One region of the Bacillus sp. CPT56D-587-MTF genome, then DNA from elsewhere that is predicted to be linked to it. Evidence: predicted binding sites of a transcription regulator. Region 1 holds the regulator's gene; each other region holds the start of a gene.

The links. The regulator Rex, encoded in region 1, represses fermentation and respiration genes when NADH is low (regulators of the CRP and FNR family bind a similar motif). The targets are predictions, from matches to a motif close to TTGTGAAATATTTCACAA.
Region 2: the regulator Rex is predicted to act here: its motif matches at 3,493-3,510, upstream of AC3WVZ_RS23320 (L-lactate dehydrogenase).
Region 3: the regulator Rex is predicted to act here: its motif matches at 3,943-3,960, upstream of AC3WVZ_RS24395 (DUF1641 domain-containing protein).
Region 4: the regulator Rex is predicted to act here: its motif matches at 2,080-2,097, upstream of nirB (NADPH-nitrite reductase large subunit).

Annotation. Positions count from the first base shown of each region.
Region 1 covers NZ_JBYTEF010000001.1:4,911,353-4,919,347, forward strand. The annotation lists gene groL (chaperonin GroEL) at 24-1,667, opposite strand; gene groES (co-chaperone GroES) at 1,706-1,990, opposite strand; gene AC3WVZ_RS25435 (CPBP family intramembrane glutamic endopeptidase) at 2,380-3,129, shown strand; gene AC3WVZ_RS25440 (YdiK family protein) at 3,126-3,317, shown strand; gene AC3WVZ_RS25445 (redox-sensing transcriptional repressor Rex) at 3,347-3,976, opposite strand; gene AC3WVZ_RS25450 (ABC-F family ATP-binding cassette domain-containing protein) at 4,164-6,089, shown strand; gene tsaD (tRNA (adenosine(37)-N6)-threonylcarbamoyltransferase complex transferase subunit TsaD) at 6,570-7,586, opposite strand; gene rimI (ribosomal protein S18-alanine N-acetyltransferase) at 7,586-7,995, opposite strand, start outside.
Region 2 covers NZ_JBYTEF010000001.1:4,520,328-4,528,322, reverse strand. The annotation lists rRNA gene AC3WVZ_RS23440 (23S ribosomal RNA) at 1-692, shown strand, start outside; rRNA gene rrf (5S ribosomal RNA) at 794-909, shown strand; tRNA gene AC3WVZ_RS23430 (tRNA-Val) at 914-989, shown strand; tRNA gene AC3WVZ_RS23425 (tRNA-Thr) at 994-1,069, shown strand; tRNA gene AC3WVZ_RS23420 (tRNA-His) at 1,079-1,154, shown strand; tRNA gene AC3WVZ_RS23415 (tRNA-Leu) at 1,177-1,257, shown strand; tRNA gene AC3WVZ_RS23410 (tRNA-Gly) at 1,287-1,361, shown strand; tRNA gene AC3WVZ_RS23405 (tRNA-Leu) at 1,378-1,466, shown strand; tRNA gene AC3WVZ_RS23400 (tRNA-Arg) at 1,470-1,543, shown strand; tRNA gene AC3WVZ_RS23395 (tRNA-Pro) at 1,554-1,627, shown strand; tRNA gene AC3WVZ_RS23390 (tRNA-Ala) at 1,644-1,716, shown strand; tRNA gene AC3WVZ_RS23385 (tRNA-Met) at 1,737-1,813, shown strand; tRNA gene AC3WVZ_RS23380 (tRNA-Ile) at 1,818-1,894, shown strand; tRNA gene AC3WVZ_RS23375 (tRNA-Ser) at 1,912-2,004, shown strand; tRNA gene AC3WVZ_RS23370 (tRNA-Met) at 2,032-2,108, shown strand; tRNA gene AC3WVZ_RS23365 (tRNA-Asp) at 2,112-2,187, shown strand; tRNA gene AC3WVZ_RS23360 (tRNA-Phe) at 2,200-2,275, shown strand; tRNA gene AC3WVZ_RS23355 (tRNA-Thr) at 2,290-2,365, shown strand; tRNA gene AC3WVZ_RS23350 (tRNA-Lys) at 2,376-2,451, shown strand; tRNA gene AC3WVZ_RS23345 (tRNA-Gly) at 2,465-2,535, shown strand; tRNA gene AC3WVZ_RS23340 (tRNA-Ile) at 2,546-2,622, shown strand; tRNA gene AC3WVZ_RS23335 (tRNA-Asn) at 2,630-2,704, shown strand; tRNA gene AC3WVZ_RS23330 (tRNA-Ser) at 2,712-2,802, shown strand; tRNA gene AC3WVZ_RS23325 (tRNA-Glu) at 2,808-2,879, shown strand; gene AC3WVZ_RS23320 (L-lactate dehydrogenase) at 3,627-4,571, shown strand; partial or broken gene AC3WVZ_RS23315 (IS1182-like element ISBth7 family transposase) at 4,832-6,201, opposite strand; gene AC3WVZ_RS23310 (S8 family serine peptidase) at 6,388-7,995, opposite strand, start outside.
Region 3 covers NZ_JBYTEF010000001.1:4,712,533-4,720,527, forward strand. The annotation lists partial or broken gene AC3WVZ_RS24375 (IS1182-like element ISBth7 family transposase) at 1-758, shown strand, start outside; gene AC3WVZ_RS24380 (aldo/keto reductase) at 867-1,706, opposite strand; gene AC3WVZ_RS24385 (MFS transporter) at 1,723-2,886, opposite strand; gene AC3WVZ_RS24390 (winged helix-turn-helix transcriptional regulator) at 3,260-3,604, shown strand; gene AC3WVZ_RS24395 (DUF1641 domain-containing protein) at 4,030-4,470, shown strand; gene AC3WVZ_RS24400 (NAD(P)/FAD-dependent oxidoreductase) at 4,515-5,693, shown strand; gene tyrS (tyrosine--tRNA ligase) at 5,884-7,146, opposite strand; T-box leader at 7,198-7,413, opposite strand; gene murB (UDP-N-acetylmuramate dehydrogenase) at 7,511-7,995, opposite strand, start outside.
Region 4 covers NZ_JBYTEF010000001.1:1,817,635-1,825,629, reverse strand. The annotation lists partial or broken gene AC3WVZ_RS09495 (excalibur calcium-binding domain-containing protein) at 160-1,053, shown strand; gene ric (iron-sulfur cluster repair di-iron protein) at 1,257-1,964, shown strand; gene nirB (NADPH-nitrite reductase large subunit) at 2,173-4,578, shown strand; gene nirD (nitrite reductase small subunit NirD) at 4,594-4,911, shown strand; gene AC3WVZ_RS09475 (uroporphyrin-III C-methyltransferase) at 4,970-6,394, shown strand; gene AC3WVZ_RS09470 (sirohydrochlorin chelatase) at 6,391-7,101, shown strand; gene AC3WVZ_RS09465 (precorrin-2 dehydrogenase) at 7,094-7,567, shown strand; gene AC3WVZ_RS09460 (STAS/SEC14 domain-containing protein) at 7,754-7,995, opposite strand, start outside.

The DNA of each region.
Region 1 (7,995 bases):
GATGTTTTTTAGGACAAACGGAATTACATCATTCCGCCCATACCGCCCATGCCGCCCATGCCCATGCCGCCCATGTCAGGCATTGCTGGTGCATTTGGTTCTGGCTTGTCAGCTACTACAGCTTCAGTTGTTAAGAACATAGCTGCAACAGATGCTGCGTTTTGAAGTGCAGAACGAGTTACTTTAGCTGGATCTACGATACCAGACTCAAGCATGTTAACCCATTCGCCAGTAGCTGCGTTGAAACCAACGCCTACTTTTTCGCCTTTTAGACGCTCTACAACTACAGATCCTTCTAGACCAGCGTTGATTGCGATTTGACGAACTGGCTCTTCTAGTGCGCGAAGTACGATGTTGATACCTGTTGCTTCGTCGCCTTCAGCTACGATAGAAGCTACTTTTGTGTATACGTTCATAAGTGAAGTACCACCACCTGCAACGATACCTTCTTCTACTGCTGCACGAGTTGAGTTAAGTGCATCTTCAATGCGAAGTTTGCGCTCTTTTAACTCAGTTTCAGTTGCTGCACCTACTTTAATTACTGCTACGCCACCTGCTAGTTTAGCAAGACGCTCTTGTAATTTTTCGCGATCGAATTCAGAAGTTGTTTCTTCTAATTGCGCACGGATTTGACCGATGCGAGCTTCGATTTGTTCTGTGCTTCCTACACCTTCAACTACAGTTGTGTTTTCTTTTGTAACAACAACTTTACCAGCGCGTCCTAAAGATTCAACTGTAGCAGATTTTAAGTCACGGCCTAATTCTTCAGTGATCACTTCGCCACCAGTTAAGATTGCGATATCTTCTAGCATTGCTTTACGACGGTCACCAAATCCAGGAGCTTTAACAGCTACTACATTGAATGTACCACGAAGTTTGTTCACTACTAATGTAGCTAATGCTTCGCCTTCTACATCTTCAGCAATGATAAGAAGTGGTTTACCTTGTTGTACCACTTGCTCTAATACTGGTAAGATTTCTTGAATGTTAGAAATCTTTTTGTCAGTAATTAAGATATATGGGTTATCAAGAACTGCTTCCATTTTGTCAGAATCAGTAATCATGTAAGGAGATGCATAGCCACGATCAAATTGCATACCTTCTACTACGTCTAATTCTGTTGTAAATCCTTTAGACTCTTCTAAAGTAATAACGCCGTCGTTACCAACGCGCTCCATTGCTTCAGCGATTAATTGACCTACTTCTTCGTCAGCTGCAGAAATAGCAGCTACTTGTGCGATAGAAGATTTGCCTTCGATTGGTTTAGAAATCGTTTTTAATTCTTCAATTGCAGCAGTAACAGCTTTTTCGATACCTTTACGAAGACCCATTGGGTTCGCACCAGCTGTTACGTTTTTAAGACCTTCACGAATCATAGCTTGCGCTAATACAGTTGCAGTTGTTGTTCCGTCACCAGCTACGTCATTTGTTTTGCTAGCAACTTCTGCTACTAATTTCGCACCCATGTTTTCGAATGCATCTTCTAATTCGATTTCTTTTGCGATTGTTACACCATCATTTGTAATAAGTGGTGAACCAAATTTTTTCTCAAGTACAACGTTACGACCTTTTGGTCCAAGCGTAACTTTTACTGCGTTTGCAAGAGTGTCGACACCGCGAAGCATCGAACGACGTGCTTCTTCACTAAATTTAATATCTTTTGCCATAATAATTGACCCCCTTGGATTTTTTAAGATTTATATAATTAACCGATAACTGCTAAAATGTCACTTTCACGTAAAATCAAGTAGTCTGTACCTTCATATTTCACTTCAGTACCTGCATATTTTGAGAAGATGATAAGATCACCTGCTGCTACCTCTAAAGCAACACGCTCACCATTCTCAAGCACTCGACCAGTACCTACTGCAACAACTTTACCCTCTTGTGGTTTTTCTTTTGCAGTATCTGGTAATACGATACCACTTGCTGTTTTTTCTTCTGCTTGAACAAGCTCAATTACAACGCGATCACCTAATGGCTTTAGCATGAACAATAACCTCCTCATTTTGTTATGTAAATTTCTTTTATTAGCACCCAAGTCATCCGAGTGCTAACACACTTATAATAATAAATAATCTCAATTTCTTTTGCAAGTAAAAAAATCATAATTTTTTCGCAAATCACTATATAAACTTTCTATATACAATACTGCCTTTACTATATGAATCGTTGTTTCCACTGCTCGTATGTTACAATATGAAAGGACACCCTAAGTTGTTTTCGCTACACATACAACTTTCTCCTGTCTTCTATTATAATTTCAAATAAGGATTTACGAAAAAAACATAATTCAAGAGGTTTATATCGTAGGTAGCATATTTACATGTTATCCTAACTTATCTCATACACTATAGTTAGAAAGGATGGTTAAACCATTTGAAGAAACAATACTGGTGGATTATCATTACATACATTTTAATGCAGTTATCTGGCGTTGTTGGATTACCACTTCTCCTAAAAACAGGACTCTATGATAATAGAGGATTTACCATTGAAGAAAAAGGACAAATCATAACGGGACACTGGGCAATCATTAGCTTCTTTATTGCATTATGTATCGTGCTTTGGTTACTTAGAACAGATATTCGTGACAGGCATTTAGATCCAATGCGCTCTTCTGTTCCAGCTACTATTGGATGGATTTTTATCGGGTTCTTCTTAGCAATCATCTCACAATCCATTGCAGGTATGATTGAAATGTATGTATTTGGGGTTCCACGTGGATCTGAGAATACAGACAGACTGATGGACATCGCAAGAACGATACCTTGGTTCCTTATTGTTGTATCTATAATTGGACCTATCTTAGAAGAAATCGTATTTAGAAAAATTCTATTCGGCACGCTTTATAAGAAGTTTAACTTCTTTATCGCAGCTATCATTAGTTCGCTTGTATTCGCAACAATTCATTTTGATTTTACTCACTTATTGGTATACACTGCTATGGGGCTCGTATTCGCCTTCTTATATGTGAAGACGAAACGTATTATCGTTCCGATTGCAGCTCATGTTGCGATGAATACATTAGTCGCTATTGGGCAAATTTTTATGAGCAATGAACAAATTCAAGAAATGATTAAAGAAGCTGAAAAAATGCAAGGCTTTATCGGAGGATTTTTTGTATGAGAAACTCACCATTGTTCATGGCTGCACTATACTTCCTTCTTGGATGTATCTTTACACGCTTCGCCATTACGAACGTGACAGATACAATCTGGAATATGTGGACAATACTATTTGCAGTTATGGCAACAATTGATTTTAATTTGGCACTTCGCCTTATATTAGTTAAATTCACAAAGAAGAAACAATAATAAAACGCAGAGGTCGCTTCCTCTGCGTTTTATTGTGGATAGTTTTTCAAAAAGTAAACTAATGTTTGTAACTCTACAGCTAAGTCAATATGATGAATTCTAATATTCTCTGATACGTTTAATCGCGCTGGTGTGAAATTCAAAATACCGTGCACGCTTGTTTCAGCTAATCTATCTGCTACAGCTTGTGCTACTGTAGCCGGTACTGTTAATATTGCCACTTGTATATCATTTGATAATCTCTCTTCTAATTCATCTAAATGATATACAGGAATGCCCCCGATTTCTGTTCCAACTTTCTCTTCACTAACATCAAATGCCATTTCAATTTTTGTATTATTGTTTTTCGTGAAATTATAATGTAAGAAAGCGGTCCCTAAATTACCTACTCCAATAAGTGCTACACGTGTTATATCATCTTGATCAAGTGTTTCGCGGAAAAATGATAATAAATAATTTACGTTATATCCATATCCCTTTTTCCCTAACGCTCCAAAATACGAAAAATCTCTTCGTATTGTTGCGGAATCTACTTTTACTGCCTCACTCAATTCGGCCGATGAAACACGCTGCTTACCAGAAAGAGATAAGTTTTGGATAAATCGATAGTATAGAGGCAATCTTTTAGCAGTGGCTTGTGGAATCTTTTGCTGATCCATATGACCTCTCCTCTCTTCCTATCTTTATTCATATACTTTAATCAAATACAGAAGTTTAGCACTCATTAAATTCCTTGTATAATAAAGAGAAGAAGTATTCTCTCTTTATTTTAAACTATACACTATTTTTAGTATGATTGAGAAATATAAACATGGCAAAGTTAAGAAATTATTTGAGGTGAAAACATTGATTTTATTACAAGTAAACGCGCTTTCGAAATTATACGGTGCAGAAACGATTCTTGCAAACATAAAATTGGAAGTACAAACAAAAGATCGTATCGCATTAGTTGGAAGGAATGGAGCAGGAAAATCTACATTATTAAAAATTATCGCTGGTGAATTATCTCATGATGGTGGCGAAATTATAAAACCGAAAGATGTCTCAATCGGATATTTAGCTCAAAATACTGGACTAGAAACGTCTTTAACAATTTGGGATGAAATGCTAACCGTCTTTACCCACTTACAGCAAATGGAGACAAAACTTCGAAGGCTTGAGCAAGAAATGGGAAAAGAAGAAAACTTTTCAAACGAAGCTACATATGAAAGATTGTTAGCTGATTATGACCAACTACAACTCAATTATAAAGATCAAGGTGGATATCAATATGAAGCGGATATTCGCTCCATTTTAAGCGGCCTTGGCTTCCCAGTTGAAACGCACCAGACGACGATCTCTACTTTAAGCGGCGGGCAAAAAACAAGATTAGCTCTCGGGAAATTATTATTAACAAAACCAGACTTACTTATTTTGGACGAGCCTACAAACCATTTAGACATCGAAACATTAACATGGCTTGAGCAATATTTGCAAGGTTATCCTGGCGCAATATTAATCGTCTCACATGACCGTTATTTCTTAGACAAACTCGTTACACAAGTATATGAAATTTCGAATAAAGAAAGCAGACGATTTGTTGGTAACTACAGTAAATATTTAGACTTAAAATCAGCATTATATGAGCAAGAAATGAAACGTTACGAAAAACAACAAGATGAAATCGCAAAACTTGAGGACTTCGTTCAAAAGAATATAGCTCGCGCTTCTACAACGAAACGTGCTCAAAGTCGCCGTAAACAACTAGACAGAATGGAATTATTAACGAGACCATTAGGGGATTCTAAGTCAGCATCATTCCACTTCGATATTGAAAAACAAAGTGGAAATGATGTTTTACAAGTAAATGATGCAACCATCGGCTATGATGGAAACCCTATAATTGAACATGTAACTATGCGCTTAACTCGCGGAGATAGTGTTGCTTTAGTTGGTCCAAACGGAATTGGGAAATCCACATTGTTAAAATCCATTGTGAATAAGTTACCACTATTAAATGGTGATGTTTCTTTCGGATCAAATGTATCTGTTGGTTATTATGATCAAGAACAAGCAAACTTAACATCTTCTAAACGGGTTTTAAATGAACTATGGGATGAATATCCACTGCAACCGGAAAAAGAAATCCGTACTATACTTGGGAATTTTTTATTCACAGGAGATGATGTACTGAAACCAGTATCTTCCCTTAGTGGTGGACAAAAAGCTCGATTAGCTCTTGCAAAACTTATGATGCAAAAGTCAAATTTGTTAATTCTAGATGAGCCTACGAACCACCTTGATTTAAATAGTAAAGAGATTTTGGAGAATGCTTTAATTGATTACCCAGGGACTCTTCTATTCGTCTCACATGACCGCTACTTTATTAACCGTGTAACAACAACTGTGGTTGAGTTATCAACAGAAGGTGCACAGGAATATTTAGGGGATTACGATTACTACGTTGAAAAGAAAAATGAAATGATTGAACGTGCAGAACTTGAACAGCAAGAAAGTGACGTTCCTGTTCAAAAGGTGATTGCACAAGAGAAATTAAATTATTTAGAAGAAAAAGAGCGTAAAAAACTAGAGCGTCAACGCACTAGAAAAATTGAAGAGCTAGAACAAAGTATAGTGGAATTAGAAGAAGAAATTGCTACGTTAGAAGATCAACTTTGCTTACCAGAAATATATGCAGATTATGAAAAAGCTAGTGAAATTACAACTAAAAAGCAAACGCTACAAGAACAACTTGAAACTTGTATGGCAGAATGGGAAGAGCTGCATGTATAAGCATATTTAAATAAGGAAGATGTCTCATAAGTCAGGATTTTTGACTATGTGACATCTTTTTTTAGTACTTAAACAATTTTTTGAATATATCTATCGTAACTTAGAATATACTAACGATTTTTTAAATATATCTATTGTAACCCTATATATATTAACAATTCGACACGAAATATCTTTTTAACGACAAAGATTGACAATATTAGCATCTTCTATAATGGGGAGATGTTTCAAAATGTTTTTCGGGGATATCTTCTTGCTTTTTATTTCCCGAAAAAGAACAAATTCAAAGGTCTGACATCAACCTATTTATCCACAAGTTTATACACATATCCACCTTTATAAAATAAACATCAAAATAACTTTTCCACATTATCCACAGTCAGTAAAAAAGTTATCAACATTTTATATACACAATAAAACCCACATTATCAACAGATAATATGGGTTTTATCCACAACCTGTGGTTAATTATGTGTATAACTATGCTTCAATATCTAATCCTGGATTTGCATTTAAGGCTAATGTTGCACGCTTACCTTGTTCATAAGCAATTGTCCCTGCCGCTGCAATCATCGCTGCATTATCTGTGCATAAAGATAGCGGCGGAATAATTAATTCAATGTTTTCTTTTTGTGCAAATTCCTCTTCTAATCGCGCACGAAGTCCTTTATTAGCAGCTACTCCACCAGCAAGAAGTAATTGCTTTACATTATAAGCTTCTGCTGCACGAGCTGCTTTCGTTACAAGTACATCTATTACACTTTCTTGGAAACTTGCCGCTAAATCTTCTGGTGCAATTTCTATACCGCGCTGTTTTGCGTTATGCACAGTGTTGATAACTGCTGATTTCAATCCACTAAAGCTAAAATCATACGAATCCGGTTCTAGCCATGCACGAGGCAAATCAATTGTCGGTTCTCCTTCATGTGCAAGGCGATCAATATGAGGACCACCTGGATATGGCATAGATAACGTACGAGCTACTTTATCATATGCTTCTCCAGCTGCATCGTCTCGTGTTTCACCAATTACTTCGAATGAACCATGTTCTTTCATATAAACAAGTTCTGTATGCCCACCAGATACAACAAGTGATAATAACGGGAATTGAACTTCTTTTACTAAACGGTTCGCATAAATATGACCAGCAATATGATGAACACCGACTAACGGAATATCATGTGCAAACGCTACTGCCTTCGCTGCATTTACTCCAATTAGAAGTGCTCCTACTAAACCAGGACCTTCTGTTACAGCAATTGCATCAATATCATCGAATGTGATGTTTGCTTCCTTTAAAGCTTCTTCTAACACAACTGTAATTTCTTCTACATGATGACGGGATGCAATCTCTGGTACAACGCCGCCAAAACGTTTATGACTTTCAATTTGTGATGCAACGACATTCGCAATAATTTCCGTTCCATTTTTAACAACTGCTACTGCTGTTTCATCACAACTTGTTTCAATACCAAGTATAATCGTATTTTTTTCCATTATATATTCACCCACATTACGAGACCATCTTCCTGATTGTCTGCATAGTATCGTTTACGAATCCCACCATTTTGAAATCCGTATTTTCTGTATAACTGCTTTGCTACTTCATTTGATACACGTACTTCAAGTGTCATTGTTTTTACCCCTAGTTCTTTCGCTTCAGAAATAACTGCTTTCAATAGGGCATCTCCTAACTTTTGACCTCGGTATTCTGGCAAAATAGCTATATTTGTTATATGTGATTCATCAATAATTATCCACAATCCACAATACCCGACTACACGACCATCTTTTTCTAACACAATATAATGTGCATGTTCATTCATCGTTAATTCACGGTGAAAGGCATCTGCAGTCCAAGGAGTTGAAAAAGACGCTTCTTCAATAGCTACAATTTGAGCAATAT
Region 2 (7,995 bases), 390 kb from region 1:
TCTTATCGACCCGGGAGACAGTGTCAGGTGGGCAGTTTGACTGGGGCGGTCGCCTCCTAAAGTGTAACGGAGGCGCCCAAAGGTTCCCTCAGAATGGTTGGAAATCATTCGTAGAGTGCAAAGGCATAAGGGAGCTTGACTGCGAGACCTACAAGTCGAGCAGGGACGAAAGTCGGGCTTAGTGATCCGGTGGTTCCGCATGGAAGGGCCATCGCTCAACGGATAAAAGCTACCCCGGGGATAACAGGCTTATCTCCCCCAAGAGTCCACATCGACGGGGAGGTTTGGCACCTCGATGTCGGCTCATCGCATCCTGGGGCTGTAGTCGGTCCCAAGGGTTGGGCTGTTCGCCCATTAAAGCGGTACGCGAGCTGGGTTCAGAACGTCGTGAGACAGTTCGGTCCCTATCCGTCGTGGGCGTAGGAAATTTGAGAGGAGCTGTCCTTAGTACGAGAGGACCGGGATGGACGCACCGCTGGTGTACCAGTTGTTCTGCCAAGGGCATAGCTGGGTAGCTATGTGCGGAAGGGATAAGTGCTGAAAGCATCTAAGCATGAAGCCCCCCTCAAGATGAGATTTCCCATAGCGTAAGCTAGTAAGATCCCTGAAAGATGATCAGGTTGATAGGTTCGAGGTGGAAGCATGGTGACATGTGGAGCTGACGAATACTAATAGATCGAGGACTTAACCATATAATATGTAGCAATGTTATCTAGTTTTGAAAGAATATAAAAAACTTGTTGACTTTCGAAAGTAAATGAGTTTTTTATATTCTTGTCTTAAATGAATACAGTCTGGTAATGATGGCAGAGAGGTCACACCCGTTCCCATACCGAACACGGAAGTTAAGCTCTCTAGCGCCGATGGTAGTTGGGACCTTGTCCCTGTGAGAGTAGGACGTTGCCAGGCAAATGGAGGATTAGCTCAGCTGGGAGAGCACCTGCCTTACAAGCAGGGGGTCGGCGGTTCGATCCCGTCATCCTCCACCATTTAGCCGACTTAGCTCAATTGGTAGAGCAACTGACTTGTAATCAGTAGGTTGGGGGTTCAAGTCCTCTAGTCGGCACCAGAAATCATGGCGGTTGTGGCGAAGTGGTTAACGCACCGGATTGTGGCTCCGGCATTCGTGGGTTCGATTCCCATCAGTCGCCCCATTTTTCTTAAATAAATTAATATGCGGGTGTGGCGGAATTGGCAGACGCACCAGACTTAGGATTTGGCGCCTTTGGCGTGGGGGTTCGACTCCCTTCACCCGCACTTTTAATTAAATAACTCATACATGTCTTGCGGAAGTAGTTCAGTGGTAGAATACAACCTTGCCAAGGTTGGGGTCGCGGGTTCGAATCCCGTCTTCCGCTCCAATTTTCAATATGACATGCCGGGGTGGCGGAACAGGCAGACGCACAGGACTTAAAATCCTGCGGTGGGTGACCACCGTGCGGGTTCGACCCCCGCCCTCGGCACCATATGCGCCCGTAGCTCAATTGGATAGAGCGTTTGACTACGGATCAAGAGGTTAGGGGTTCGACTCCTCTCGGGCGCGCTTTTATTAACGGGAAGTGGCTCAGCTTGGTAGAGCACCTGGTTTGGGACCAGGGGGTCGCAGGTTCAAATCCTGTCTTCCCGATATTCCTAAAAAACATGGGGCCTTAGCTCAGCTGGGAGAGCGCCTGCCTTGCACGCAGGAGGTCAGCGGTTCGATCCCGCTAGGCTCCACTTATATTAATATCATTTATGGCGGTGTAGCTCAGCTGGCTAGAGCGTACGGTTCATACCCGTGAGGTCGGGGGTTCGATCCCCTCCGCCGCTACCATAAAGGACCTTTAGCTCAGCTGGTTAGAGCAGACGGCTCATAACCGTCCGGTCGTAGGTTCGAGTCCTACAAGGTCCACCATTAGACGTATATATCTCGGAGGTATACCCAAGTTCGGCTGAAGGGATCGGTCTTGAAAACCGACAGGCGGCGAGAGTCGCGCGGGGGTTCGAATCCCTCTACCTCCTCCATTTTTTCTAAAGTAAATATTTTATCATCGCGGGGTGGAGCAGCACGGTAGCTCGTCGGGCTCATAACCCGAAGGTCGCAGGTTCAAATCCTGTCCCCGCAACCAAATGGTCCCGTGGTGTAGTGGTTAACATGCCTGCCTGTCACGCAGGAGATTGCCGGTTCGACCCCGGTCGGGACCGCCATTTTTACATAAAGGCTCGGTAGCTCAGTCGGTAGAGCAGAGGACTGAAAATCCTCGTGTCGGCGGTTCGATTCCGTCCCGAGCCACCATTTTGAAAACGCAAGCCGACTTAGCTCAATTGGTAGAGCAACTGACTTGTAATCAGTAGGTTGGGGGTTCAAGTCCTCTAGTCGGCACCACTTTCAAAATGAGCCATTAGCTCAGTTGGTAGAGCATCTGACTTTTAATCAGAGGGTCGAAGGTTCGAGTCCTTCATGGCTCACCATTTACAATTTAATGCGGGTGTAGTTTAGTGGTAAAACAAGAGCCTTCCAAGCTCTGGTCGAGAGTTCGATTCTCTTCACCCGCTTTTCAATTATGGGCCTATAGCTCAGCTGGTTAGAGCGCACGCCTGATAAGCGTGAGGTCGATGGTTCGAGTCCATTTAGGCCCACCATAATTGTTCCGCAGTAGCTCAGTGGTAGAGCTATCGGCTGTTAACCGATCGGTCGTAGGTTCGAGTCCTACCTGCGGAGCCATATTTATAGAGAAGTACCCAAGTGGCTCAAGGGGCTCCCCTGCTAAGGGAGTAGATCGCGAACGCGGTGCGAGGGTTCGAATCCCTTCTTCTCTGCCAGAACTGGCCCGTTGGTCAAGTGGTTAAGACACCGCCCTTTCACGGCGGTAACACGGGTTCGAATCCCGTACGGGTCATACTAAAAGAGATAGCATAATCTGCTATCTCTTTTTTGTTGTATAAAAATGGACTTTGGATAGTCTGCTTTTTTATGCAATAGAAGAAATATGAAGTATTCGCTGTTGCAGTTGGGTACATAGAGAGCCGTAAATACAATCATGTTAATTATTTGGACCTGTATGAATATGAAGGAATTAACTTCAACTTGAACTTTTACCCCAGCTGTATGGCTGTAGCCTCCTACACTTGGAGAAACCGATGAAAATGCATCTGGGAGCTACTGTGGAAAATAAATAATATATAGAAGAAGCTGCTTTCTCTCAATAGCTGTGATCTACTGAAGACAGCTTTTTTATGTTGTCAGTATTGTCGAGTTTTGTCGGTAAGTCGATATATTGCAAAAATCGCTGATATAATTTGAGTTACGATCGATAAATTTTAATAATCGCTGATATATTTGGAGTTACGGTCGATATATTCTAAAAATCGCTGGTATAATTTCACTTACCGACAAAAACCACAAGAAAATCCCTTTCACAATCTAAAGAAAACGCCTCCATTGAAATGGATTCCACACCTATTCCAATAACTTTACACTCTATGTGAAAAAGTTCACAAATAGGTCATAATTTGTGAAGTAATTCACAATAATACGTGCTACAATATGAATGTAAAGAAGTTAAACAACATTAAATTAGTATTTTAATTAATTACTTAAACAATCATAAAAAAATATACGTGAACAATAGAGAGGGGAAATTACCATGAAAAAAGGTATCAATCGTGTAGTATTAGTAGGAACAGGAGCTGTAGGTTGTAGTTACGCTTACTCAATGATCAACCAAGGTGTAGCTGAAGAATTCGTATTAGTAGATGTTAATGAAGCAAAAGCAGAAGGGGAAGCAATGGACTTAAGCCATGCGGTACCATTCTCTCCATCACCAACAAAAGTTTGGAGCGGTAGCTATGCAGATTGTAAAGATGCAGATTTAGTTGTTATCACTGCTGGGTTACCACAAAAGCCAGGTGAAACTCGTTTAGACTTAGTTGAGAAAAATACAAAGATCTTTAAACAAATCGTTCGAGGCATTATGGATAGCGGATTCGATGGAATCTTCTTAATCGCAACTAACCCAGTTGATATTTTAACTTACGTAACTTGGAAAGAATCTGGTTTACCGAAAGAGCGCGTAATCGGTTCTGGTACTACTTTAGACTCTGCTCGTTTCCGTTACATGTTAGGTGACTACTTAGATGTAGATCCACGTAACGTTCATGCTTACATCGTTGGTGAACACGGTGACACTGAACTTCCAGTATGGAGCCACGCTACTATCGGTGTACAAAAATTAGAAACAATCTTAGCTAACAACGAACAGTACAAACAAGAAGACTTAGACAAAATCTTCGAAAACGTACGTGATGCAGCTTACCATATCATCGAGCGTAAAGGTGCAACTTACTACGGAATCGGTATGTCACTACTTCGTGTAACTAAAGCAATCTTAAACAACGAGAACAGCGTATTAACTGTATCTGCATACCTTGAAGGTCAATACGGCGAGAAAGATGCTTACGTAGGTGTTCCAGCTGTAATTAACCGCGAAGGTGTACGTGAAATCGTAGAACTTGAGCTAAATGAAGATGAAAAAGCGAAGTTCGCTCATTCTGTAAAAGTATTAAAAGAAACAATGGCACCAGTACTATAATAATTGCTAAATAGTTCAGAGGTGGGAAACTGCTTCTTACCTCTGAACTTATATAATTTAATATAAATTCCTTTTCCGGTTTCCCTTGTATATCCCCAATATACCCCTTTTGCTGGATAAGGGTCGTTTATAGAAAAAGAGCACTCTATTTTACGTAGAGTGCTCTTTCAGAGTGTTGGGAAACCCTTTAGGGTTCCCAACACTCTGGAATCTTTTTTGATTTTAGCGAATAAAAACAACATAAAATAATAGAATTTTAAAAAATAGCCCTCCACCTGACCCTTTTTGGTCAGGTGGAGGGCTATTTTTTTCATGTTTTGACAAGCTGCGGTGAGATAAGCTTGCATTTGGACAGACTTCAGCCCTCGAAACCGGGCATAGCGGTAGCCATGTAGTTCTTTGGCGTCTGCAAAGCTTCGCTCTATAGTGGAACAGCGTACTTTATACAACCTTTTCCCTGTAGCTGTTAGCTTGTTTTTTCTAGCAATATCCTTATATTTCTCCCACACATGATGAGTGATAACTTTTTGTTTTTGTTTCTTTGAAAAGCACACCTCACGTAACGGACAAACAGCGCAGTCTTCTGGATTCGATTTGTATTGACGGTATCCTTCACGATCAGTTGTTACATATTCTAGAATACATCCCATCGGACAAGCGAAAACATTCATTTCTTCTACATATTTAAATTGGCTTTTCGGTACTTCTTTATTCCGTTTTCCAAATCGGCGATACCCCATCACCATAAATATATTCCGTTCTGATAGTTTCTTACAGATATATCCTGTAAAATAGCCAGCATCAAGGGCAACAGCTTCTACTTTGAAGTCGAATTTATCAATCTGAGCTTGGAGGCGTGCTAAATACGGCTCGGAATCTGCCATATTTCCAGCCGTTACATAGGTATCTGTAATAATATTGTACTTCGCATCAGTCGTACGATGATCCAAGAAATGAAAACCATTTGGTTTTCCATCTCTCATTAAAAATCCACTATCTGGATCCGTTGTACTTATACGAGTTTTTTTGGTAGGGGTATCACTTTCCTTTCTAGGTTTTAATTCTTTTTTCCATGTACCTCACGATCTTCGATTACCGCAGCTTCTAGCTCGTCTATATAAAACTTTGCTTTTTCTTTTTTATATTTATGTACAAATTTATTTTTATTGGCATTGGCCTTAATATGTGTAGAATCTGTCATCAGTGCACGTCCTCCTACCATCCGGTGCTCCGTCGCTTGTCTCACAATCTCATCAAAAATTTCTTCGAAAATATTTGTATGAATAAAACGAGTACGACGATTCCAACTGATTGTAGAGTGATCCGGAATAGTATCCGATAGAGAAAACCCTAAAAACCAACGGTAGGCAATATTCGTTTTAATTTCCTTTTCCAATTGACGCTCAGAACGAATACCGTAAAAATATCCAATAAACATCATCTTAAATAAAACAATAGGATGAATGGACGGGCGTCCATTGTTTTCACAGTAATAAGGGCGTAACTTCTCTTCAATAAAATCAAAACTAATTGTCGCTTCAATTGCACGAAGGAAATGATCTTGTGGAACCAACTCTTCTACAGAAACAGATACACGCTCATCACGATGATTTTTTAAAGCACCCATCATAAAAAATCTCTCCTTTTCCTCTTTTTTATCAGTGTTGACACATAAAAAGAGGTTCAGACACAAAAACAGGCTGTGGAGAAGACTTTCTCCACAGCCTGAAAGAGCACTCTATTTTACGTAGAGTGCTCTTTATTATTCCGCTATTTGCCGGGCAGTAAAACCTCAATTGATTAAAGTTTCACTTTATTATTTTTTAGGCGTTAATCCTAATTTCTTTAAAATATCTGCCAGTGTACCGCTTTTTGATTTTTCTACAGGTGTTTGTGATTTAGATGCATCTGGCCCTTTTTTCAAGAAGTTCTTTTCAACGAAGCGAATATCTTTTTCGTCGACAATACCATCTTTATTAAGATCTCCGTCTTTTACAGTTAGTCCTTTTTTACCATAGTTGCTAGCAATGATTTCAGCATCTTTAATATCGATTACTTTATCACCATTTACATCGCCGGCAAGGTTTTCGTCAGGTCTTGCATAATAATATTGGCCAAGCAACTTACCGTCTTTTTCAGTACCAAGTTTCGTTGTTAGGCGGCTTGTTAAATGTCCTGGCACCTCTACATATAAGTTATAGTCGCGTTTATTAACTGGAAGTCCATTTAGTTTGAAGTATCCGTATTTATCTAGTGAGCCTTCAAACTTATGACGGTAAGAATCAGTCGCATATACTTTTACGCCAAGCTTTGTATAATCGAACTTTTCATCTAAATATCCGCGTTCATTTAAGAATGCACCAGGTTTAATATTTCCTTCTATTAATGAGTTTAAGGACATAACTGAGAATGTTTGATCTTGAAGTACACGCATTCTATTTGGTTCTGATTCACCTTGTTTCCAGTAAACAAAAATTGGTGATTCTAATTGAGCGTTTGCTTCATAAAACTCATCATTTTCTACTTTGAACGTTACATCAATGAACGGGAAATCACCATCTAATCCAGCAAAATTTTTGTCATCGATAGCTCCGCCAACTGTAACAGAGCCTGCCTCTAGTTTCGGTTCATTTACTTTTGCGGTTACCCCTTTTTGGGAAAGTAGCTTTTCAAAAGCAGGATTAAATTTCGCATTTGCAAATTTGAAGTTCTTCTCTAGGAAGTTTACATTAAATTGCCCAGCAACAAATTGTTTTACGTGTTTCGCGTTTAGTGTTACTGTGAACTCGTCATTTTTATATAATTCTTTTTTATCGTAACTAGTTTTTGCATATTGAGCACCTTGCGGGATAAACCAGTAGTTATTTACCCCGTTTGGATAGTCAGGACCTGCAGTTGCATAATCGAAAATATATACGCCTGTGTTCATTGGACCTTCCGTTCTGAAGGAGTCAGGTGTAACGCCAACTTTAAAGTCGCCATTTGCATTAATCGGTAAAAACTTGTGCAAGTATGGAGAATAGTCATAGTACATAACGCCATTCGCTTCTTGCGTAATGTTTAATCCTTTTCCTTTTAAGTAATCAACGTTTGAATCGTATACATTTCCTTTAATCCATAGTGCTTTTTTGCCATCTTCTACTGTATAATTTTCTTCATTTAACTCGTAAATACCAGGTTTTAATCCAGTTAATTTCACTTCTGGTGGTGTATTATCAATTACAACATAATCACCTTTTACACGTGCTTTCCCAGCCTTATCATAACCGACAAACTCAATTGTGTAGTCTCCTTCTGGTAAGTTGATTTTCTCATTACCGATTGGTTTTGCAGGATCATTTGTAAAAGGATACACTTTTCCATTAAAGAATGAATCTAAGTAGTAATACACATCAGTTTTTAGGCCACTCGTGTTTAATGTTCC
Region 3 (7,995 bases), 200 kb from region 1:
GTATAAGTACAACGGATCCAGATAGTGGATTTTTAATGAGAGATGGAAAACCAAATGGTTTTCATTTCTTGGATCATCGTACGACTGATGCGAAGTACAATATTATTACAGATACCTATGTAACGGCTGGAAATATGGCAGATTCCGAGCCGTATTTAGCACGCCTCCAAGCTCAGATTGATAAATTCGACTTCAAAGTAGAAGCTGTTGCCCTTGATGCTGGCTATTTTACAGGATATATCTGTAAGAAACTATCAGAACGGAATATATTTATGGTGATGGGGTATCGCCGATTTGGAAAACGGAATAAAGAAGTACCGAAAAGCCAATTTAAATATGTAGAAGAAATGAATGTTTTCGCTTGTCCGATGGGATGTATTCTAGAATATGTAACAACTGATCGTGAAGGATACCGTCAATACAAATCGAATCCAGAAGACTGCGCTGTTTGTCCGTTACGTGAGGTGTGCTTTTCAAAGAAACAAAAACAAAAAGTTATCACTCATCATGTGTGGGAGAAATATAAGGATATTGCTAGAAAAAACAAGCTAACAGCTACAGGGAAAAGGTTGTATAAAGTACGCTGTTCCACTATAGAGCGAAGCTTTGCAGACGCCAAAGAACTACATGGCTACCGCTATGCCCGGTTTCGAGGGCTGAAGTCTGTCCAAATGCAAGCTTATCTCACCGCAGCTTGTCAAAACATGAAAAAAATAGCCCTCCACCTGACCAAAAAGGGTCAGGTGGAGGGCTATTTTTTAAAATTCTATTATTTTATGTTGTTTTTATTCGCTAAAATCAAAAAAGATTCCAGAGTGTTGGGAACCCTAAAGGGTTTCCCAACACTCTTTTTTCTTACCTTAATCTTAGAAATCGAAGTTATCAGGATCTGGACCAACGCGATGATTTTGATTTAACGCATCGATTTTTTCCATATCTTCTTTCGTTAATTCAAAGTTAAATACATCAGCGTTTGCAATAATACGGTGTTCTTTCGTTGATTTTGGAATTGTGATTACTCCATTTTGAAGATCCCAACGTAAAATAACTTGAGCTGTTGTTTTACCGTGTTTCTCAGCAATCTCTTGTAATGTTTCGTTATCTAATAATTGACCTTGCATTAGTGGTGACCATGCTTCCATTTGAATACCTTGTTCTTTACAGAAAGCTTGTAGTTCTTTTTGTGTTAAACGAGGGTGGTATTCTACTTGGTTAATCATTGGTTTAATTTCTGCATCTTTCATTACATCTTGTAAGTGATGGATTTGGAAGTTACTTACACCAATTGCACGTACGCGCTTTTCTTTATAAAGTGTTTCTAGCGCTCTCCATGTATCTTTATATTTTCCTTCTGAAGGCCAGTGAACAAGATATAAATCTAAATAATCTAGTCCTAATTTTTTTAGACTCTCTTCGTATGCAGCGATTGTTGTTTCATACCCTTGATCTGCGTTCCATACTTTTGAAGTAATAAATAATTCTTCTCTTGCAATACCAGTCGCTTCAATACCTGCACGAATTCCTTCACCTACAGCTTTTTCATTTCCGTAAATTGCAGCTGTATCGATGCTGCGGTATCCTGCTTTAATTGCTGATTTAATTGCTTCTACAAGTTCTGGTCCTTCTTCTACTTTAAATACACCTAAACCGAACCAAGGCATTTCTACACCATTACTTAATACTGTTTTACTTTGTAAGTTTTTCATTTTATTTTCTCTCCTTTTATTTTACTTGATCTCTTTTTTCTAATGTCATGCTCCACGCTGTTAAAATAACAGCGGCTACTACCATAAGGCCACCTACCCAAGCAGTATGGATTAATCCTAATGAATTCGTTACAAGGCCACCTATATAAGAACCTAAAGCAATCCCTCCGTTAAATGCGGCAATATTAATTGCTGAAGCAACATCAACCGCACTCGGAACAAAGCGCTCTGCCAATATAACTACATATACTTGTAGCCCCGGAACATTCATAAATGCGAATAGTCCCATGAAAATAATTGTGATTAATCCAGCTACTTTAAATGGCGCTGTAAATGTTAAAACAAATAATATAATCGCTTGAATCAAGAACATGTAAAATAGCGCTCGAATCGGATTATGATTCGATAATTTTCCGCCGACCATATTCCCTATCGCAATTGCGATTCCATACACTAATAAAATGATAGTAACAGTACTTGCTTCAAATCCTGTTACTTCTTGTAATAACGGAGATAAATACGTAAATGTTACGAATGTACCGCCGTATCCAAGTGCAGTAATAATGAAAACAAGTAATAGTCTTCCATTTTTAATTAATTTAAATTGATCACGAAACGATACAGGTACACCATTTTTTAAATTAGATGGGACGAGTATACTGTTTGCGATGAAAGCAATAATTCCAATTACAACAATCGCCATAAATGACGCTCTCCAGCCAAATTGTTGACCGATAAATGTTCCAATTGGCACACCAGTAATAGTCGCAACTGTTAATCCAGTAAACATAATCGCAATTGCGCTAGCACGTTTATTCTCTGGTACGATTGCAGCTGCAATTGTAGATCCAATTGACATAAACACACCATGTGCAAACGCAGATACAATTCTTGCGATAATTAATACAGTGAAGCTTGTTGCTACCGCCGCAATGCCATTACCAATAATGAAAATAACCATAATCCACATTAATAATGTCTTTCGCGACATACTAGCCGTTAACGCTGTTAAAACAGGAGCTCCTACTGCCGCTCCTAACGCATATAAGGAAACCGTTAAACCGGCTGTTGTAACCGAAACATTTAAATCTTTTGAAATAGATGGTAGTAAACCGACACTAATAAACTCGGTCGTACCAATCCCAAACGCACTAATTGCTAGCGCTAATAAAGCAAACATACTTCTTCGGCTCGTCTGAGCTTCCGAAGATGGTACTGTATATGAACTCAATTGAATTCCTCCTTATTACAAGAAATCCAATCATAATAGTATGATAAAAAGGCCCTTTTATCTTCTAAAAAATATATTTCATACTTACAAATGCTATTATGAATGGTTTCATTCCTTTTTTGAAGAACGCACTTTAAAGTACGATAGGCACTAAAAAGTAACATAGTCACTTTTTGGTACCGTACTACTCATTTGCCTCTTACATGTGCTATTATGAAACATATTTAACATAATAAAAAGTACGTACTTTAAAGTGCTATAGGTACTAAAAAGTAACATTTGTATTATTAAACTTACTTTACTCAAAAAGGGAGGGTTTCATATGAAGAAATACAATATTCCTGTAGAGGCGACTTTAGAAGTTATCGGCGGCAAATGGAAAGTTGTTATCCTTTGTCACTTAACGAAAGGTACAAAGAGAACGAGTGAACTAAAACGTTCCATGCCTGGTATTACACAAAAAATGTTAACACAGCAATTACGTGAATTAGAAGACGACGGGGTCATTCAAAGAAAAGTATACAACCAAGTCCCACCGAAAGTAGAATATTCTCTTACCGACTACGGTTGGTCTTTAGAATCCATTCTTGACTCTCTTTGTTCTTGGGGCGAATGCCATCTTGAAAAAGAAGGTAACACATCGATGCTAATTGCAGAAGGTGAATAATAGGAAAAAACGAACATGAATTTGTTCGTTTTTTCCTTTTTTTCTATATATATATGTACATTTCTAACTGAAACAAAATATTTTATACGCTTTCATACCTTGTCAGCACTACGTTATACACTCAATATCAAATAATTAGGAATCATTTTTATGTTAACATAGGTGTATATAGTATATAATATAGGATATATATTATATACACTTTCCGGTAACGGAGCTTTTCCATTATGCGGACAAGCCATGTATCGGACAGTTCATAAATAATAAGTAAGACGTTATGGTTTTAGATTTATGTCAGCTTACTTGCTGTCATAAATTTAAAGGCATTTTATTGTGTTTTGTGAAACTTTGTATAAAGTTTCGTAACCGTTTACTATCTTACTTATAAAAAATAAGAGTATTGCTATCGTAAAGGAGAATTGGAGATGCCAGAAACTATGACTCAAACAAAGCCAGAACAAGAAACTGTACAAATTTCTGCTAGCCAAGGACAACTTGATGTACTTGATCAGTTGTTAAAACCTGAGGTACAAGAATCATTAACAACACTAGTAGAACAGCTTCCAAAATTAACTGAGCTTGTTAACATTTTAACTAAGTCTTATGACTTCGCTCAAACTGTTGCTACTGATGAAGTATTAAAAAGCGACACTGTTGGTGCAATCACAGAGCTTGTAGAACCTGTAAAAGATACAGTGAAAAGCATGGCTGCTACTGCAATCGAAGCGAAAAATCGTGCTGACGAAAGCAACGAAGTTATCGGCCTGTTCGGTCTATTAAAATTATTAAAAGATCCACAAGCACAAAAAATGTTCCGCCTTGTGAACGCATATCTTCAAATTAGTGCAGAACGTAACAATAAATAAGTTAACTTATAACAACAATTAGTAAAGACGGGGGATATCATACTATGTCAAAACAAATTGTCATCTTAGGCGCTGGTTATGGCGGTCTTCTTGCCGCTTTAAACGTACGTAAATATTACAGTAAATCAGAAGCACAAGTTACAGTGATTAACCAATACCCAACGCACCAAATCATCACTGAACTACACCGCCTTGCAGCTGGTAACGTGTCTGAGCAAGCAGTTGCAATGCCACTTACAAAGCTTTTCAAAGGTAAAGATATCGATCTTAAAATCGCAACAGTTGAGTCATTCTCAGTTGATAGCAAAGAAATCAAACTAGCTGGCGGCACTACTTTATCTTACGATGCACTTGTAGTTGCTTTAGGAAGTAAAACTGCTTACTTCGGTATTCCAGGACTAGAAGAAAACAGCATGGTATTAAAATCTGCTGCTGATGCGAATAAAATCTACAAACACGTTGAAGACCGTATTCGTGAATACGCGAAAACGAAAAACGAAGCTGATGCTACAATCGTAATAGGTGGTGGCGGATTAACTGGCGTTGAGCTAGTTGGTGAGCTTGCTGACATTATGCCTAAACTTGCAAAAAGCCACGGCGTAAATCCAAAAGAAGTGAAACTTCTTCTTGTTGAAGCAGGTCCAAAAATCCTTCCAGTATTACCAGACCACTTAATCGAACGTGCAACTACTAGCCTAGAAGCGCGCGGCGTTACATTCTTAACTGGTCTTCCTGTAACAAACGTTGCTGGCAACGAAATCGACTTAAAAGACGGTCAAAAACTTGTTGCTAACACATTCGTTTGGACGGGCGGCGTACAAGGTAACCCATTAATCGGTGAATCAGGTCTTGAAGTTAACCGTGGACGTGCAACAGTTGATGCATACCTACAATCTACTTCTCACAAAGACGTATTCGTTGCTGGAGACAGCGCTGTTGTCTTCGCTCCAGACGGACGTCCATACCCACCAACTGCACAAATCGCTTGGCAAATGGGTGAGTTAATTGGATACAACTTATACGCAGCACTAGAAGGCAAAGCATTCGAAGAGTTCGCACCTGTAAACTCTGGAACACTTGCTAGTCTAGGACGTAAAGATGCGGTTGCTACAATTGGAGCAAGCAATACTCCACTTAAAGGCTTACCAGCATCATTAATGAAAGAAGCAAGTAACGTTCGTTACTTATCACACATTAAAGGTCTATTCAGCTTAGCTTACTAATCTGAATATAAGCCCGAATCATGCCCTGCATGGTTCGGGCTATTTTTATCCGTAATTTTCTCTAACTTATTTATTCGGCAGAAGAATCGTATAACCCTTTTAATTATCTAAATTTACTGATTATTTTATGTCCAAATTGTGTATACGAAAAGATGGAAGTATTCTTCCTACTCCCATCCTTTCACACAAACTATTCGCCTAACTTCACAAGGCTGTAATTCTTCTTCCCTTTACGGATAATAATAAATCGTCCATCAAATGAATTTTCTACAGTAACATCCGTACCCACATCTGTTACTTTCTCACCATTCATAGAAATCGCTCCGTTATTAATATCTTCACGCGCTTGTCGTCTAGATGGTTCAATTCCTAAATCAACTAGCCACTCTACGATGTTTTTCGTCTCTTTTGAAGACTGGAATGTTGGCATCTCTTTAAAACCTTGTTCAATTTCATCAGCTGTTAACGATTTAATATCTCCGCTAAATAACGCTGCTGTAATTTTCACAGCTTGCAGGAATGCTTCTTCTCCATGAACGAATTTCGTCATTTCTTCTGCTAGTACTTTTTGTGCTTCACGTTTATGAGGCTCTGTTTCCACCTTAACCGCTAATTCATCAATACGCTCTTTCGTTAAGAACGTAAAGTATTTCAAGTATTTAACGACGTCACGGTCATCTGTATTTACCCAGAACTGGTAAAATTCAAACGGTGTCGTTTTTTCAGGATCAAGCCAAACCGCACCACCCGCTGATTTACCAAACTTCGTACCGTCCGATTTTAATAATAACGGAATCGTTAATCCGAATACTTTCGCCTCATGACCTTCTAACTTACGAATTAAATCTAAACCACTCGTAATATTTCCCCATTGGTCACTACCACCAATTTGCAGTTGAACATCCTCTTTCGTGTATAAATGATGGAAGTCCATCGCTTGCAAAATTTGGTACGTGAATTCCGTGAAAGAAATACCTGTATCCAAACGGCTTGCTACAATATCCTTCGCTAACATGCTATTGATGCTAAAGTTTTTCCCGTAATCACGTAAAAACTCAATAATATTTATTTCATGTGTCCAATCATAGTTATTTACCATCTTCACTTCGCTATTTCCACCAAAATCAAATAGCTTTTTCATTTGTGCTGTTAACGCATCTACATTATGCTGAACCACTTCTAACGTTTGAAGTTGACGCTCTGATTGTCGTCCACTCGGATTACCAATTGTTCCTGTTGCCCCGCCAATTAAAATAACAGGATGATGGCCGGCTAATTGGAATCTCTTCATCATCATAAACGGAATCAAATGTCCGATATGCATACTATCACCGGTTGGATCAACTCCGCAGTATAGTGAAATCTTTTTCTCTTCTACTAGCTTACGTAAGCCTTCTTCGTCAGTCTGTTGATTAACGGCGCCGCGCCATTCTAACTCATCAATGATATTCATCTTTTGTCATCCCCTTTATTTTTTTAAAACAAAAAATCCCTATGTCTATGACATAGGGACGATTATTCACCGTGTTACCACCCAGTTTGTATAAATAGCATAGCTACTCATACCACTCTTAGCAATAATATCGATTGCCAGTCCGCTTAGCATTACCTAAGATACTCCAGAGTGTAATTCACAAGTTTGTTTGTGCTAGGTTCCAGCAACCCCTAGCTCTCTCGTTAACAGTGACAAACTGCTACTGGGCTCTTTCAACGTATGTTATTTGTTAAATTATTAGCCATTATATTGAATTGAAAACAAATTGTCAACAATACCCAAATATTATTTTAAAATAATTCATATCTTCATACGTATTTCTTTATTCCTTATCTTCTCCAATAATCCTTACTTCTCGCTCCAACTTCACGCCAAATTTCTCTTCAACTGTCTTTTGTACGAAGTGAATTAAATCGATGTAATCTTGTGCTGTTCCGTTATCAACATTCACCATAAACCCAGCGTGTTTTAAAGAAACTTCTACTCCACCAATTCGCTTACCTTGTAGTCCTGAGTCTTGAATTAACTTACCAGCAAAGTTATTTGGTGGGCGCTTAAATACGCTACCACATGAAGGATATTCTAGAGGCTGTTTTGACTCACGTTTAAACGTTAAATCATCCATTTTTGCTTTAATTTCTTCATGTACACCTTCTTCAAGTTCAAATCTCGCTTCAAGAATAATGTAATGGTTGTTCGCAAATACACTCTTACGATATCCAAATTCAAATGCTTCTTTCGTCAAAGTACGTAGCTCTCCATCACCTGTCATTACGACAGCTTCTGTTAATACAAACGAAATTTCAC
Region 4 (7,995 bases), 3.1 Mb from region 1:
CAAAACGTAATAGGATATATATCTATTTTTCCCTATATATAAAATAAATGTTTATAAGTCTAGTAAAAATATTAACTTTCTAAATTTATATAAAACGTGTAATATCCAATAAGTTCCTATATAATCAATAAGAAGAATCTTACAAATGGAGGTATGAAAATGACGATTTTAAGTAATATTGGTGCAGCTTTATTTTTTATTGCTTTTATTCTTTTAATCTTATGTATTATTTCATTCTTTAAGAAAAATGGAAAAGCAAAACAATATGGACGTCCTACCGTTATTCTTTTTATGATTTCTATTATATTAATAACGGCCGGTACAACAAAATCGGAACACCCCGTCGTCGAGTTTTTTTCTACTTTAAGTTTCATTCTATTTATATTCTTCCTTGTTCTAGCAATCTTATCTGTTATTAAGAAAACAGGTGTAGCGAAAAAACAATTTATTATTACAGCCGTATTATTTGTCATTTTTGTTGCGCTATCAGGTATTTCAGATCCTTCTTCTGAAAAAACGACAGCAACTAGTACAAAAGTTGCTTCTAACAATGAAGAACAGAAAGATAGCGAAAAGAAAAAAGAGGCGGACGAAAAAACTCAAAAGCAAGAAGATGAGAAGCGTCTAGCCGATGAACAAGCTCGTAAGCAAGAGGATGAAAAACGTCAGGCTGATGAACAAGCCCGTAAACAACAAGAAGAGCAAAAACGTCTAGCCGATGAACAAGCTCGTAAACAACAAGAAGAGCAAAAACGCCTAGCTGATGAGCAAGCTCGTAAGCAACAAGAAGAGCAAAAACGCCTAGCTGATGAGCAAGCTCGTAAGCAACAAGAAGAGCAAAAACGTCAGGCTGATGAACAAGCTCGTAAGCAACAAGAAGAGCAAAAAGCATAGCAAGCTCAAACACAACCTGCTTCAGGAAATACTAGTAGTGCATATTACAAAAATTGTGCCGCAGTTAGAGCTGCCGGGAAAGCTCCTCTATATAAAGGACAACCAGGTTATGACTCACATCTTGATCGTGATGGCGATGGAGTTGCATGTGAAAAATAGTAGTAAAAAAGAAGCTTCTAGTAAGCTTCTTTTTTATTATCAGAAACTATTATGACGAATTCCCTCTCCCTCTTCCTTTTATAAAACTCATTTGATTATCCTTAAAATTGACACATTATAAGTGATTTCAATCACCACATTGTTTTTCATTTATTGCTATTCTTAATTTAGATATTACATTCAAACTTTATGGAGGCATTCATATGGAACATACATTTACTGAAACTTCTATTGTCGGTGAGATTGTTACACAATTTCCAAAAGCTAGTAATCTTTTTAAATCATATAGAATAGACTTTTGTTGTGGTGGTAATAAACCACTTATTGATGCAATTCATGAAAGAAATTTATCAGCAACAGAAGTACTTACAGAATTAAATACGCTTTATCATAATACGAAACGATTAAATGAATCTGAAATTGATTGGAAAAATGCTTCTTATCGTGAATTGATTGATTATGTTATAAATAAGCATCATCGCTATTTAAATGAAGAATTACCACAGTTAAGTCCGTATGTGACGAAAGTATTACGCGTCCACGGAGCAAGTCAGCCTCACTTAGCTCAAATTCATAAGCTATTTCACGAATTAAAGATGGAATTAGAACAGCATTTAATTAAAGAAGAAACAGAAGATTTCCCATTAATTTTAGAATTTGAACAAAATCCAATTGACGAAAACTATGTGAAATTACGTAAAATAGTAGATGAGTTGGAAAATGAACATAACCACGCAGGCAACATTATTAAAGAACTTCGTAAAGTTACAAATGACTTTACTCCTCCAGAAGGAGCTTGCGGTACTTATCGACTTGTTTACCAACGTCTTGAAGCGCTAGAGTCTGATTTATTTGAGCACATTCATTTAGAAAATAATATTTTATTTCCACGTGCCATTACGAGAGCATAAATAAAGAGCAGGACATGAGTATACATACTTATGTCCTGCTCTTTCATTTGGTAAAGACTATACACATCCCTCTCGAATAAATCCGAATTTTAACAATTTGTGAATCATTATAAAAATGTGATAAACATCACATCTCTTCCTTTTTTGATTTTCTATAATAAAAACATAATCCTTTGTTCAACATTTCACAGAAAAAGGGGAAACGAAAATGAAAAAACGTTTAGTTATGATCGGAAATGGTATGGCTGGCATACGCTGTATGGAAGAAATATTAAAACATGATAGTGATTCATATGAGATTACTATTTTTGGAGATGAACCTCATCCAAACTACAACCGTATTATGCTCTCTCATGTTTTACAAGGCAAAACAAATATGCAAGATATCATTATGAATGAATACAGTTGGTATGAAGAAAACGAAATAACTTTGTATACAAATGAAAAAGTTCAAAGTATTAACCGAGAAGAAAAAATTATTATTACAGAAAAGAATCGTACTCTTACATATGACAAACTCATTATCGCAACAGGTTCTAGTGCTTTTATTTTGCCTGTAGAAGGTTCCACTCTCCCTGGTGTAACAGGATTTCGAACAATTGAAGATACACAATTTATGATTGATACCGCTAATGAAAAGAAAAAGGCTGTTGTCATTGGTGGTGGGTTACTTGGTTTAGAAGCCGCAAGAGGTCTTATTGACTTAGGGATGGACGTACATGTTGTTCATTTAATGCCAAACTTAATGGAGCAACAACTAGATACGAAAGCAGCTTCTCTTCTGCGCGAAGATTTAGAAGCGCAAGGCATGAAATTTCTAATGGAAAAGAAAACTGTAAAAATTCTTGGTACAGACCATGTTGAGGGCATTCAATTTGAAGATGGTGAAGTTGTAGATTGTGATTTAATCGTAATGGCTGTCGGAATACGCCCAAATACGCAAATAGCAAAAGATGCCGGTTTAATTGTAAATCGCGGTATTGTAGTCAATGACTATATGCTAACAAATGATGAGTCCATTTATGCAGTTGGAGAATGTGCAGAGCATGACGGTATCGCATATGGACTTGTTGCTCCTCTTTATGAACAAGGTGCGATACTAGCAAAACATATAACAAATTTACAAACTGATGGATATTCGGGCAGTATCGTCGGTACGCAATTAAAAGTTGCAGGTTGTGATTTATTCTCTGCTGGTCAAATTTATGAAGATGATCAAACGAAAGCAATATCAATCTTTGATGAATGTAAACGTTCCTATAAAAAAGTATTAATTCGTGATAATAAAGTCGTCGGTATCGTTTTATATGGTGACACAGCTGACGGTACACGTCTCTTTAGCATGTTAAAGAAGGAAGAAGATATACAAGAATATACACCAGCTTCCCTTCTTCACAAAGCTGGTGAAGAAAGTGAATTTGACGTTGCTACAATGAGTGCGGATGACACGATTTGTGGATGTAATGGTGTTACGAAAGGTTCAATCGTTCACGCCATTTTAGAACAAGAGTTAACGACTTTTGAAGAAGTTAAAGGCTGTACGAAAGCCGCAGGTTCTTGTGGTAAATGTCGTCCACTTGTGGAACAAGTTTTATCTCATACACTTGGAGATGCTTTTGATGCCTCAGCGCAATCTGCCGGTATGTGTGGATGTACACCTTTATCCCGTGATGAAGTCGTAGCAGCCATTCACGAGAAAGGCTTAAAATCTCCAAAAGAAGTACGAAATGTTCTTGGTTTTGCACATGAAGACGGCTGTTCGAAATGCCGCCCTGCTTTAAACTACTATTTACGTATGGCGATTCCAGAAGAATATGAAGATGATAAATCGTCCCGTTTCGTTAATGAAAGAATGAATGGTAACATCCAGCACGATGGTACATTCTCTGTTATTCCACGTATGTACGGAGGCGTTACAACAGCTGATGATTTAATGAAAATTGCTGAAGTTGCGAAGAAGTATGATGTTCCACTTGTGAAAATTACCGGTGCAAGCCGAATTGGCTTATACGGTGTCAAGAAACAAGATTTACCTAACGTATGGGCTGACTTAAATATGACTTCTGGATATGCATATTCAAAATCGCTTCGTAATGTAAAATCATGTGTTGGTTCTCGCTTCTGCCGTTTCGGTACGAAAGATTCATTAGGACTTGGTATGCTCCTTGAACAATCATTAGAAATGGTAGATACACCTCATAAAATGAAGATGGGTGTAACGGGCTGTCCGCGTAACTGTGCGGAAGTACTGACGAAAGATTTTGGCGTTGTTTGTGTCGAAAATGGATACCAACTTTATATTGGCGGAAATGGTGGTACAGAAGTACGTGAAGCTGATTTTGTAATGATTGTCCCTACTGAAGATGATGTCCTTCGCATCGCTGCAGCTTACATGCAATATTATCGTGAAACTGGTATTTACGGAGAGCGTACCGCCTACTGGACAGAACGTTTAGGCTTCGATCACATAAAAGAAATACTACAAGATGCAAGTATGGTTACTACGTTAAATGAACGTTTCCAAACAGCTCGTAGAACATATACGGAAGCATGGGGACAAGCACTAGAAACGAAATCATTAAAAGCGATGTATGAAGTAGAAACTGTGAAATAAGGAGCTGTGATCTAAATGATACACACGAAAGAAAAAATAAAAGTTATGCGTGCGGAAGATCTTGCTATTCAAATCGGTAAAGAAGTGCAAATGAAAGGTATGTCTATCGCCCTATTCCGCCTTTCAAATGGCGATATTCGAGCTGTAGAAAATCGTTGTCCTCATAAAAACGGACCGTTAGCAGAAGGGATTGTGTCTGGAGAATTCGTCTTTTGTCCACTGCATGATTGGAAAATCTCACTACTAACAGGTGAAGTTCAAAAACCTGATGACGGCTGTATTCAAACATACGAAGTAGAAGTTATTGACGGTGACATTTATTTATACATGTAATTTTCGAAAGGAAGCCTCCTCTGGCTTCCTTTTAAATAAAAATTGATGAGGTGCAATTATGAACGGATATGTATATTTAGTTGGTGCAGGACCAGGTGATGAAGGGCTTATTACAAAAAAAGCGATAGAGTGTTTAAAACGTGCAGATATTGTTTTATATGACCGTTTACTAAACCCTTTCTTTCTTAGCTATACAAAACAAACATGTGAACTTATGTATTGCGGAAAAATGCCAAAGAATCATATTATGCGACAAGAAATAATTAACGCACACCTTCTTCAATTTGCGAAAGAGGGCAAAATTGTTGTCCGATTAAAAGGCGGAGATCCATCTATTTTTGGCCGTGTTGGTGAAGAAGCAGAAACTTTAGCAGCAGCAAATATTCCATATGAAATTGTACCAGGCATTACATCTAGCATCGCCGCTAGTAGCTATGCAGGTATTCCCCTCACCCACCGTGACTACAGTAATAGTGTCACTTTATTAACCGGACATGCAAAAGGTCCCTTAACCGATCATGGAAAATATAATTCATCTCACAATAGCGACACGATTGCCTACTACATGGGTATAAAAAACTTACCTACAATTTGTGAAAACTTACTACAAGCAGGAAAAAAAGAAGATACGCCAGTAGCAGTCATTGAATGGGGTACAACTGGTAAACAGCGCGTTGTCACAGGGACACTGTCTACCATTGTTTCTATTGTCAAAAACGAAAATATTTCTAATCCTTCTATGACAATTGTTGGTGATGTTGTTACTTTGCGGAATCAAATCTCTTGGAAAGAACGTAAACCATTGCACGGCAAGAAAGTTTTATTTGCAGCTGCAACAAATAAAAAAAGCGCAATAAAGCAAAAGTTACAAGAGTCCGGTGCAGAAATATATCAAATTCCAACTTTCAAAAAGAAAGAATACACAGTAACCTCTGAACAAATCATTAAGATTTTTAACGTTGATCGTCTTGTATTTTGTTCCGCTGACAGTGTAGACATCTTAATGCAATCATGCAGTAAATATCATAAAGATATTCGTTCCTTACAGGCAGAACTTCAGTATATGAACCTTTCTATTCAAGAAAAGCTCATGCAATATGGATTGTTCAGTAAACCTGCGCAATTTTCTTCGAATTCAACGATTTATTTAGGACGAAACATTAACCGAATTGCTGTTATTCAAGAAAAAATTGGTGCTGGTTCCTATATGATGACTCATGAGTACACAATTGATCATCGCTTCGATGAAATTCATTCACGTATTCTTTCTGAATTCTCATGGGATAGCATTGTATTTGAAGGTCGTGCTTCTATTGATACGTTTCTAGCAGAAATAAAACGCCTTGGCTTTATCAATATTCTTACTCTCCCATTCTCGTATACCGACGTTCCAACTTTACACTATGCAAATAAAGTTGGGTTTCATAACGTAGATCATCAATTACAAGAAACTCTTATGAAGAAAGACATGGTGAGACAATGAAAGGAATTGTATATGTTGGACATGGAAGCCGGCTACAAGAAGGTAATGAACAATTCATTCAATTTATGCAATCTGTTATGAAAGAGCGAAACGAAAGAATTCAAAAAATAGCTTTTCTAGAACTAACGACACCTACTATTTCGGATGCAGTTACAGAAACGATAATAGAGGGAGTAACTGAAATAATGATTGTACCTGTTTTATTATTTGCAGCAGCTCACTATAAACGTGATATTCCTTTTGAAATAGAACAACTACAAAAGAAATATCCACAAATAACATTTTCAGTTGTACCTCCTTTTAGTACACATCCACATATGGTGGAACTTGTAGTGAAAAGAATACGTGAAGCTATGCCAATGCAAGGTAGTAGTATTTTACTCGTAGGGCGAGGCAGTAGTGATCCACAACCGATACATGAATTACAACAAATCGGAGCAGCTGTCGAACGAAAACTTGGTATGCCAGTATCCTGTTCCTTTTTAACGAAAGGAACTCCCTCTTTTGCTGCTGAGCTCAAGGCTATAACATCGACTGCGTCCCATGTATATGTCATGCCGTACCTTCTCTTTACCGGATTATTACTTCAAAAAATTAAATTGCATACAAAAAAATATAATCATGTTACGCCCTGTAACTGTCTTCAGTTTGATACATATATGAAACTAACATTATTAGAACGAATGGAGGAATGCATATATGTATAACATGTACCCTCTTATGTTTAATCTACAAAATAAAGTTGTCATTATCATTGGTGGAGGTAAAATTGCATATCGAAAAGCGTCTGGATTAAAAGATACAGGCGCTTTCGTCACTGTTGTCAGCCCAGAAATTTGCGAGGAAATGAAGGAACTTTCTTATATTACTTGGAAGCAAAAAACTTTTAGTAATGATGATATTAAAGATGCTCATCTAATTTATGCAGCTACAAATCAACATGCTGTAAATATGATGGTCAAACAGGCCGCTCATGAGTTCCAGTGGGTTAACGTTGTAAGTGATGGTACAGCATCATCGTTTCACACACCTGGCGTCATACGAAATGATGAATATGTTGTCACTATTTCGACTTCAGGTATGGACCCATCGTTTACGAAGCGTATGAAACAGGAATTAACTTCTGTCCTTCCTAAACTTATAAAAAGACTTTCTCGTACTCATAAAATGTAATCTATCACTTAGCTAAAATAGTAATTAACTGTGAACAAACGTTTTTTAGAGGCGTTTGTTCTTTTTGCTTTAGTTTCGTTTTTTAGGATCAGACAAACAATTGGACAAGAATCTGTGAAGAAAAATAACGGCAACAATTACGGACAAAAAAGCAGTTGCTTGAGAGCAACTGCTTCAATACAGGTTTTATATTGGATATTCATTCAACCAAATTAGCGCTTGTTCATAATCATCAAAAAATCTCACAGATTCTTTCGTATTAGATTGTTGTAAATAATCCATTATCTCCCCCTCTTCAAGGAGAAATGCAATTGCCTTACTGTTATTCAAAATGATTTCATTGAAGAACTTCTCTTTCCATACTTTTTGAACAGAAAAATGATTTGGCGTGTATCCTTTTCTATCCACCAACAATTTGTATTTCCGCC